2 regions of the Obesumbacterium proteus genome follow, and region 2 is predicted to be linked to the other one. Evidence: predicted binding sites of a transcription regulator. Region 2 holds the regulator's gene; the other holds the start of a gene.
The links. Region 2 encodes PurR, which represses purine synthesis genes. Its sites were predicted from a motif close to CANGCAAACGTTTGCNTG; they were not measured.
Positions count from the first base shown of each region.

Region 1: tusA (sulfurtransferase TusA) is a predicted target of PurR. The motif match lies at 2,226-2,243, and genes of this name have one in related genera.

Region 1 is NZ_CP014608.1:580,618-584,783, forward strand. Features, by position in the region: gene DSM2777_RS02820 (OmpA family lipoprotein) at 69-728, shown strand; gene DSM2777_RS02825 (LacI family DNA-binding transcriptional regulator) at 849-1,868, shown strand; gene tusA (sulfurtransferase TusA) at 1,869-2,120, opposite strand; gene DSM2777_RS02835 (7-cyano-7-deazaguanine/7-aminomethyl-7-deazaguanine transporter) at 2,352-3,017, shown strand; gene DSM2777_RS02840 (GNAT family N-acetyltransferase) at 3,094-3,552, shown strand; gene DSM2777_RS02845 (DcrB family lipoprotein) at 3,647-4,166, shown strand, end outside.
Region 2 is NZ_CP014608.1:3,361,400-3,365,565, forward strand. Features, by position in the region: gene DSM2777_RS16015 (ABC transporter permease) at 1-733, opposite strand, end outside; gene purR (HTH-type transcriptional repressor PurR) at 737-1,762, opposite strand; gene cydH (cytochrome bd-I oxidase subunit CydH) at 2,117-2,206, shown strand; gene sodB (superoxide dismutase [Fe]) at 2,300-2,878, opposite strand; gene DSM2777_RS16030 (C40 family peptidase) at 3,229-4,166, opposite strand, start outside.

The DNA of each region.
Region 1 (4,166 bases), 2.2 Mb from region 2:
AGTGGATTACTGGCCTGTTACAGCAAATATCTTGAGCGATTACGCTCTGTGCAAGATGAGGTTCCATAATGAGTAAAAGCCGTTTCTGTATTGCTGGCGCAGTATGCGCTGCGTTGCTGCTGTCTGGTTGTACAACTAACCCGTATACCGGTGAATCCGAAGCGGGTAAATCGGGTGTGGGCGCAGGTTTAGGTGCGTTGGTTGGTGCGGGCGTGGGTGTTCTGTCCTCTTCTAAGCACGATCGCGGCAAAGGCGCTTTGATTGGTGCGGCAGCTGGCGCGGCATTAGGCGGTGGTGCGGGTTACTATATGGACGTTCAAGAGTCGAAACTGCGTGACAAAATGCGTGGTACCGGTGTGAGCGTAACGCGTCAAGGCGACAACATTGTGCTGAATATGCCAAATAATGTGACCTTCGACTCCAGCAGCAGCACCTTGAAACCGGCCGGTGCCAATACCCTGACCGGCGTGGCGATGGTTTTAAAAGAGTATCCTAAGACTGCAGTTAACGTGGTGGGTTACACCGATAGTACCGGTAGCCAAGATCTGAATATGCGTCTTTCTCAGCAGCGTGCCGACAGCGTCGCAAGTTCTCTGATTGTTCAGGGCGTTGAAGCAAGCCGCGTTCGTACTCAGGGCATGGGCCCAGCGAACCCAATCGCGTCAAATAGCACGACAGAAGGCAAAGCTCAGAACCGTCGTGTTGAAATTACATTAAGCCCGATGTAATTCATGCCCTCTTTTAGCCTCCTGTTTTGCCTGAGGAGGCTATTTCCTCAACCTTATCTCATCAGTTCCCCTGTGGTTATGCTAAATTTGCCTATCCGTTGAATTTCAGAGGAACACGTCGTGAGCAGTCAGGGAACCCGCGCCACCATCAGTGATGTCGCCAAGGCCGCTAAAACCGGCAAAACGAGCGTTTCGCGCTATTTAAATGGCGAACAACACCTGCTGTCCGACGATCTCAAACAGCGCATCGAACAAGCCATACAACGCCTTAATTACCGCCCAAGCCAGATGGCTCGCAGCTTAAAAGGCGGGCAAACTCGCCTTATCGGGATGATCATTGCTGATATCACCAATCCCTACTCTGTGGACGTCTTGCGCGGCGTTGAAGAAGCCTGTCGTGTGCAAGGCTTCACTTTGCTGGTGTGTAACACTAACAACGAAATCAATCAGGAACAGCATTACCTTGAGCTGCTAAGCAGCTATCGCGTTGAGGGTTTAGTGGTTAATGCGGTGGGTATGCGTGAAGAAGCGTTATCTAAGCTACAACAGTCGTTGCTGCCCATGGTGCTGATTGACCGAAAAATACCCGACTTCTCCTGCGATATGGTGGGATTAGACAATCAACGCGCCGCCACTGAAGCGACTCGGCATCTAATCGAGCAGGGCTTTGAAGCGGTGATGTTTTTAAGTGAGCCGCTGGGGTTGGTCAATACTCGGCTTGAGCGTTTGCATGCTTTTCAAAGCACTATGGCGGAATGCCCTGAGCTGATCGCCTGCCATGCCGAAGTTGTGCTCAACAAAGGTGAACTTCTCGATCAGGCATTGAGCCAGTTTTGTCATCAGCATCGGGGTATGCGTAAAGCCGTGATGTCTGCCAACGGTGCATTAACCCTTCAGGTTGCTCGCTCCCTGCGTCGTTTAGGCCTTAATTGGGGCAGTGATATTGGCTTACTTGGCTTTGATGAACTGGAATGGGCAGAGCTGGCGGGGGCGGGGATAACCACGCTTAAGCAGCCGACCTATCAGATCGGCTACGCTGCGCTAGAGCTGTTAGTGAACCGCATCCAAGGCGACGCACAGCCTACCGTTGAGCAAAAATATCCGGGCGAGCTTATCGTTCGAGGCTCAACGTTGCGTTAGTTAGGCGGGAGTCCCTTTGCGTAACAAATAGCGATAGGGCGCTTGCTCGGTTTCTTGTGCAATCAGTTGATGATCCATAAAACGACAGAAACCCGGAATATCACGGGTGGTCGCCGGATCATCCGCGATGATCAGCAGCGTTTGTCCATCATCCATATGACGCACGGTTTTACGCACCATCATCACAGGCTCAGGGCAGCGAAGCCCAAGTGCATCCAGCGTTTTATCAGGATTAGCGAAAAGATCGGTCATGGTTTTTCTCTGAAGGCCGGTTTGCGCAATCGTACTGGCGAAGGGCTACGGCTGAGTGAAGTTTAAAACGCCTCTAGTTTACCTGCTGAAAAATAGTCTGCAAGGGACGTGAACGTTTGCGTTAAAATTAACCATTGCATGTGCAAATTATCGCGGTATCATCCGTGCCGCATCTCAGATGCACACATTTTCATTGGGTTCCCTCACCCCAATCTCCAAAAAGGCCAAAATATGTTTGATTTTACTCCGCAACAGCGGATGAAAGCCCTTTGCTGGCTTTCTGTTTTTCACGTTCTGATTATTACGTCCAGTAACTACTTGGTGCAGTTGCCGATCTCGATTTTCGGTTTTCACACCACGTGGGGCGCATTTACCTTCCCGTTTATTTTCCTGGCAACAGACCTCACCGTTCGTGTGTTTGGCGCGCCTTTGGCTCGTCGAATTATTCTGGCGGTTATGGCGCCTGCGCTGCTGATTTCATATTGTATTTCAGCGCTGTTCTTTCAGGGGGAATGGCAAGGTTTTGCCGCGTTGGGCGAGTTTAATGTGATGGTGGCGCGTATCGCGACCGCAAGCTTCATGGCCTATGTTCTGGGGCAAATCCTAGACGTACATGTCTTTAACCGCCTGCGTCAGCGCAGTGCGTGGTGGGTGGCACCAACGGCTTCAACGTTGTTTGGTAATATCAGCGATACCTTGGCATTCTTCTTTATCGCGTTTTACCACAGCACAGACCCCTTCATGGCCGCGAACTGGGTTGAGATTGCGCTGGTGGACTACACGTTTAAACTGCTGATCAGCCTGATTTTCTTCCTGCCAATGTACGGCGTTATGCTCAACGTGGTTCTGAAGTATCTCTCAGCTAACCGCCAAGACCCGCATCCACAGCTGAATTAAAAAACGTATCGCGATACCGAGAAGCGCTTTTTCTCGGTATCGTATATGCTGATGTCCCTGAACCTCGGAGGATGTCATGCCCGCGATTAACGTCAAACACGCCACCGTTGAAGATGTTCACCACCTTTATACATCACTGCCCGAATTCTCCGCGTTACATAGCCTGCAAGATTTAATTAACCGACTGAATAATAAAGAAACTTGTATATTAGTCGCCTATAAAAATGAAAAACCTGTCGGTTTTAAGTTGGGTTATGCGCTTAGCGACACCACTTTCTATAGTTGGTTAGGTGGTGTACTTCCTCACTCCCGCCGCGACGGAATAGCCCAAGTCCTATTGCATACACAGGAAGATTGGGCTTTAAATCATGGGTATCAGCGTATCGAAGTGAAAACCAGAAACTGTTTTCCAGCTATGCTGATAATGCTCATAAAAAACGGCTACCAGTTATCTGAGCTAGAAGTGGCTGACAACATAGCCGATAACCGAGTCCGACTGGTGAAGTGTCTAACGCACGGAACCAATGATAAGTAGCGAAGCTACAATATGTTACTTGCATTTAGTGCACCGATAAGGTGCGATACGTTTATTGGTCAATCGAGACGTTAGGACAATAGAAGGAATTACCATGCGTAATTTAGTGAAGTTTATGGGAGTGGGTTTGCTCGTGGCAGGACTTGCCGCGTGTGATGGCCAGTCGACTGATAACACCACCTCTGCTGCCAAAGGATCTACACCGGTAGAAGCTAGCGTACCTGCCGGAGAGAACATAAGCCTGCTTAACGGGAAAGTGACCTTTACACTACCGGCGGGCCTAACTGACCAAAGTGGCAAGCTAGGTTCTCAATCAAACAGCATGCACGTTTACGCCAATAAGAGCGGTCAGCAGGCGATCATTGTGATTATGGCTCCGCTGCCAGCAGACAGCCTGAGCACGCTGAGCGGGCGCTTGGTTGAACAACAGAAATCTCGTGATCCAAGCCTGAATGTGCTTTCTGATAAGAGCATTGAAGTAAGTGGGCAGCCAGCTCAGGAAGTGAATAGCCTGCAAACGGCCAAAGGCCAAGTTTCCTATTCCAGCATCGTACTGGCTAAAGCTGGCGATCAGTTGATGACCATGCAGGTATCTCTGCCGGGTGAAAATCAAC
Region 2 (4,166 bases):
GTTCACTGATCCATTGCCAAACTAACAACGCCAAGGTGGTTGGCTGCTGGGGTCCCAATAGAATGGCAATATCCACGGCGGATAGGCCAAAGGCAAGTACGCAAAACAGCGGTAGACGCAGAGCCACCAGTATTTGCGGGACTAACAGCGACCACCAGACTTTCTCACTGTGGTAACCCAATGCGTTACCCGCCTGTATTTGGCGGACGACATCGATTCGGCCCGCGATATTAAACGCCATCAAAAATAAAAAAGGCGTCTCTTTGATCACCAGTAAAAGAATTAAGGACAGGGCATAAGGGTCATTGACGATCGTCCAATCTGGCGGGCGCACAAAACTCGTCAGTGCTGGGGATATAATCCTGAGCAGCCAGCCTGAAGGGGATAACAGCAGTATGAGGCCGGTTGCCAGCGCAATATGCGGCATGGCCAAAATCGCGCTTGAAATAGCCCGAGCAGTGCCGCTGGCGCGCTGTATAACCTGTCCGCAAAGCGCTAATGCCAACCAAAGTGATATTAACGTTGCGGCAATTGCGCTCCATAAGCTTAGGCCAACCGAGCGCACTAACCCCGGCCATTGGAATAAAAGCGCCCACGGCTGGGTGAATGTATTGAGCGTGGAAATGTCAGACAGTGGCTGAGTCAGCGCCAAGAGCGCCGCCAATATTGGCAACGCTCCTGCTAAGAACAGCACAACGGGGAACAGCGCTAAAAGATAAGGGCTGTTCTTCATCACTTAGCGGCGATAATCCAGATATGGGCCATCGGCAACGGAGCGACGTTCCACGAGTTTTGGATGCACTTCAATCGTTTGGGAATCTTCACGCTTGCTCACGATACGGTCTAGGAGCATGTCAAAGGCCATTGAGCCCAAACGCTCTTTCGGCTGGTGGATGGTGGTCAACGCTGGCGAGAAGTAGCGAGCGTTGCGCACGTTATCATAACCGATCACCGATATATCCTGCGGTACGCGCAAGCCCATCTCATCGGCGGCGCAAATTGCGCCCATCGCCATGATGTCGCCGCCCACAAACACTGCGGTTGGGCGATTTTTTTGCGACAGGATCTGATGCATCGCTTTGTAACCGGATTCTGGTTCGAAATCGCCTTCTACCATCCACTCATCGCGGGCAGGAATATTGGCTTCTTGCAGGGCTTTCAGGAAGCCACGTAGGCGACCGCCGCCGGTGTTACGAGAAAGCTGACCGGTAATCGCGCCAATATCACGATGTCCACGTTCAATTAAATAGCGACCAGCTAAATAGCCACCTTCGAACGCATTATCCTGAATGGCATCCGTAAAATCACTGCGTTGCGTTCCCCAGTCCATCACTACCATTGGAATATTGCGGTAGTCCTCAAGGGTTTGCAGCAGGTTCTCTGGGTATTCAGAACACATCACTAACAATCCATCGACGCGTTTTTGCGCCAGCATCGCTAAATAAGCTTTTTGCTTTTCAGGATTATTGTGAGAGTTACATAGAATGAGCGTATAGCCTTGGCTGTAACAGGCGTTTTCAACGGCCTCAATCACCTCAGCAAAATAGGGCGCCTCGCTGGACGTCGCCAGCAAGCCGATCGATTTGGTGTGGTTAACTTTCAGGCTACGGGCGACGGCGCTGGGGGAGTAGTGCAATTCTTTAATCGCTTCCCAAACAGCGGTCTTGGTCTCTTCTGCGACAAAACGCGTCTTATTAATAACGTGAGACACTGTCGTGGTTGAAACGCCCGCGCGTTTTGCCACATCTTTAATCGTTGCCATGAAACAGATGACTCCTAAGCTAATGTAACTATGACATAGCTATTGTGTTAATCGTTTGCTTACGTACATCAAAATACACTGATTACAATCGCATCAAAGAGAGGAATATGCGGATATATCAAGCGCCAGCCTATTCTTTTACGTTATGAAAGCTGATACGTAGCAGTAAACCGTAAATTTTGGCCTATAAAATGCAAAAGGGGAAGTCAAAATTGTGTGTTAACAGAAAGAATAATCGAAAGTTTTACTGCGTGCGATCCCATTTAAGGTATGTGAAAATGATTTCACACACTTTCTGCAAGTGTTTATGTATAATCAAAATTGATCTGATAACGAAATGCGGGAGAAGAAGAAATGGAAACCGATCTGAAATATTCTCTAATGACAACGGTCGCAGCACTGGCTGTGATTGTTATCTTTAGTTTTGTTGCTGCGCTACATTGATTTATCGCTAAGTTTTCTATCGATAGCCGTTAACATGGCTAAAACAAAAGGCGGTCAATTGACCGCCTTTTTCATGTACGTCACTCAGCAAACTTATGCCAGGTTTTTCGCCACGAATTCCCAGTTTACCAGAGCCCAGAAGTTCTCCAGATACTTAGGACGCGCATTGCGATAGTCGATGTAGTAGGCGTGTTCCCAAACGTCCACGGTCAGCAGTGGTTTGTCACCGTTGGTCAGTGGAGTTGCAGCGTTTGAGGTGTTTACAATCGCCAAAGAACCGTCTGCTTTTTTAACCAGCCAAGTCCAACCAGAACCGAAGTTACCGATGGCAGATTTAGTCAGTTCTTCTTTGAAAGCATCAAATGAACCAAACGCTTTGTTAATGGCTTCAGCCACGGCGCCAGTTGGTGCGTTGCCACCTTTTGGTGACAGGCAATGCCAGTAGAAGGTGTGGTTCCAAACCTGAGCGGCGTTGTTGAAGATACCGCCAGTAGAGGTCTTGATGATCTCTTCCAGTGATTTACCTTCGAATTCAGTGCCTTTTATCAGGTTGTTCAGGTTTACCACATAGGTATTGTGGTGCTTACCGTAATGGTATTCCAAGGTTTCTGCGGAGATGTGCGGTTCCAGTGCGTTTTTTTCGTATGGTAATGCAGGTAATTCAAAAGACATTGCTCTCTCCTATTATTGCTCTATTTTGCAATGAAACAGTTACACGTAAGTGTTTTATGTTTCATGCATCACACCAACGTTAATGTCAGTGAGCGGGTTTTTAAATTTGAAACGATCTTGTTGATCTCTTGTTATGGGGATCGATTTTAGCAAGTTTTGAATCTAATAACAGGCAAAATTTTTGTTTTTGGTTATCAATTGGCGATTTGTGCACCATTCGTTCAAAACGGTGACAGAAGGAAAATAAGGGGAGGGGATAATACCAAGATGGAGTAGATCTAAATGATAGGGATTATCACAAAATGCAATTAATCCCTATCATGAATCGGTTTAATCGTGACCTTCTGTTATTAACGAATCGTTTTTGGCGTCATTACGCGGCGAGCGCCAACGTAGTGCCCTTGCCAATAATCATTATCTAAATAGCTGATTCGAATTTGTTCGCCGGTGCGAGGTGACTGAATGAATTTGCCTTCACCCATATAAACACCCACGTGATCGGCGGCACCACGATTATTAATACAGAAGAAGACTAAGTCGCCTTTTTGTAACTCTGTTTTTTTCACCGGAGCCGCATCGCGCAGATGATACATTTCATTGGCAGTACGAGGGATCTTAATGCTGAGCAAATCCTGATAGGCGTAATAAACCAATCCGCTGCAGTCAAAACCAGTGCTTGGTGATGCGCCACCCCAGCGGTACGGTTTTCCTACCTGATTCATCAGCTTGTTCATGGCCGTTTGTTTGGCATGCTGATAGCGTTTTTTATGCTGAGGGCTTAGACGAATCGGTTTGCCATCAACAATTTCAATATTGTTTTGATTCAGCTTGAGTTTGGCTAATTCGCCTTTGCTGCTTCTACCATGGCTATTCAATTCACCGCGCTGGCGGCCATAGGTTTTTTTATTGTTAACGCGAGCCAGCGTAGCGGTGGAGTGCGTACCGTTTTTCTTGGCGCTAGATTTTGCTTTCGGCTTAGAAATAGAGGCGAGTACGGCTTTATCTATTTTTTTGCTATTCGCTTTATTGCGCGCCACTTCTCTATTTTTGGCAAACTTAGTGGCGAGAGCGCTAGGTTTAGCTGTTGCTGATTTTTTAGTCGTTTTGCTTTTTTGTTCTAACGATTTTTTATTTTTTGCCGTCGTCGTAGACGTCGCTGTTTTTTCTTTTTTGCTGGTGGCGGGTTTTCGTTTTTTACGATCGGCAGCTTCGCTACTCGTCGCATGCGACTTTCGCTGATCGGCAACGACTTTATGCCCCGGAGAGGCATTCGCTGCATTAGCAAATA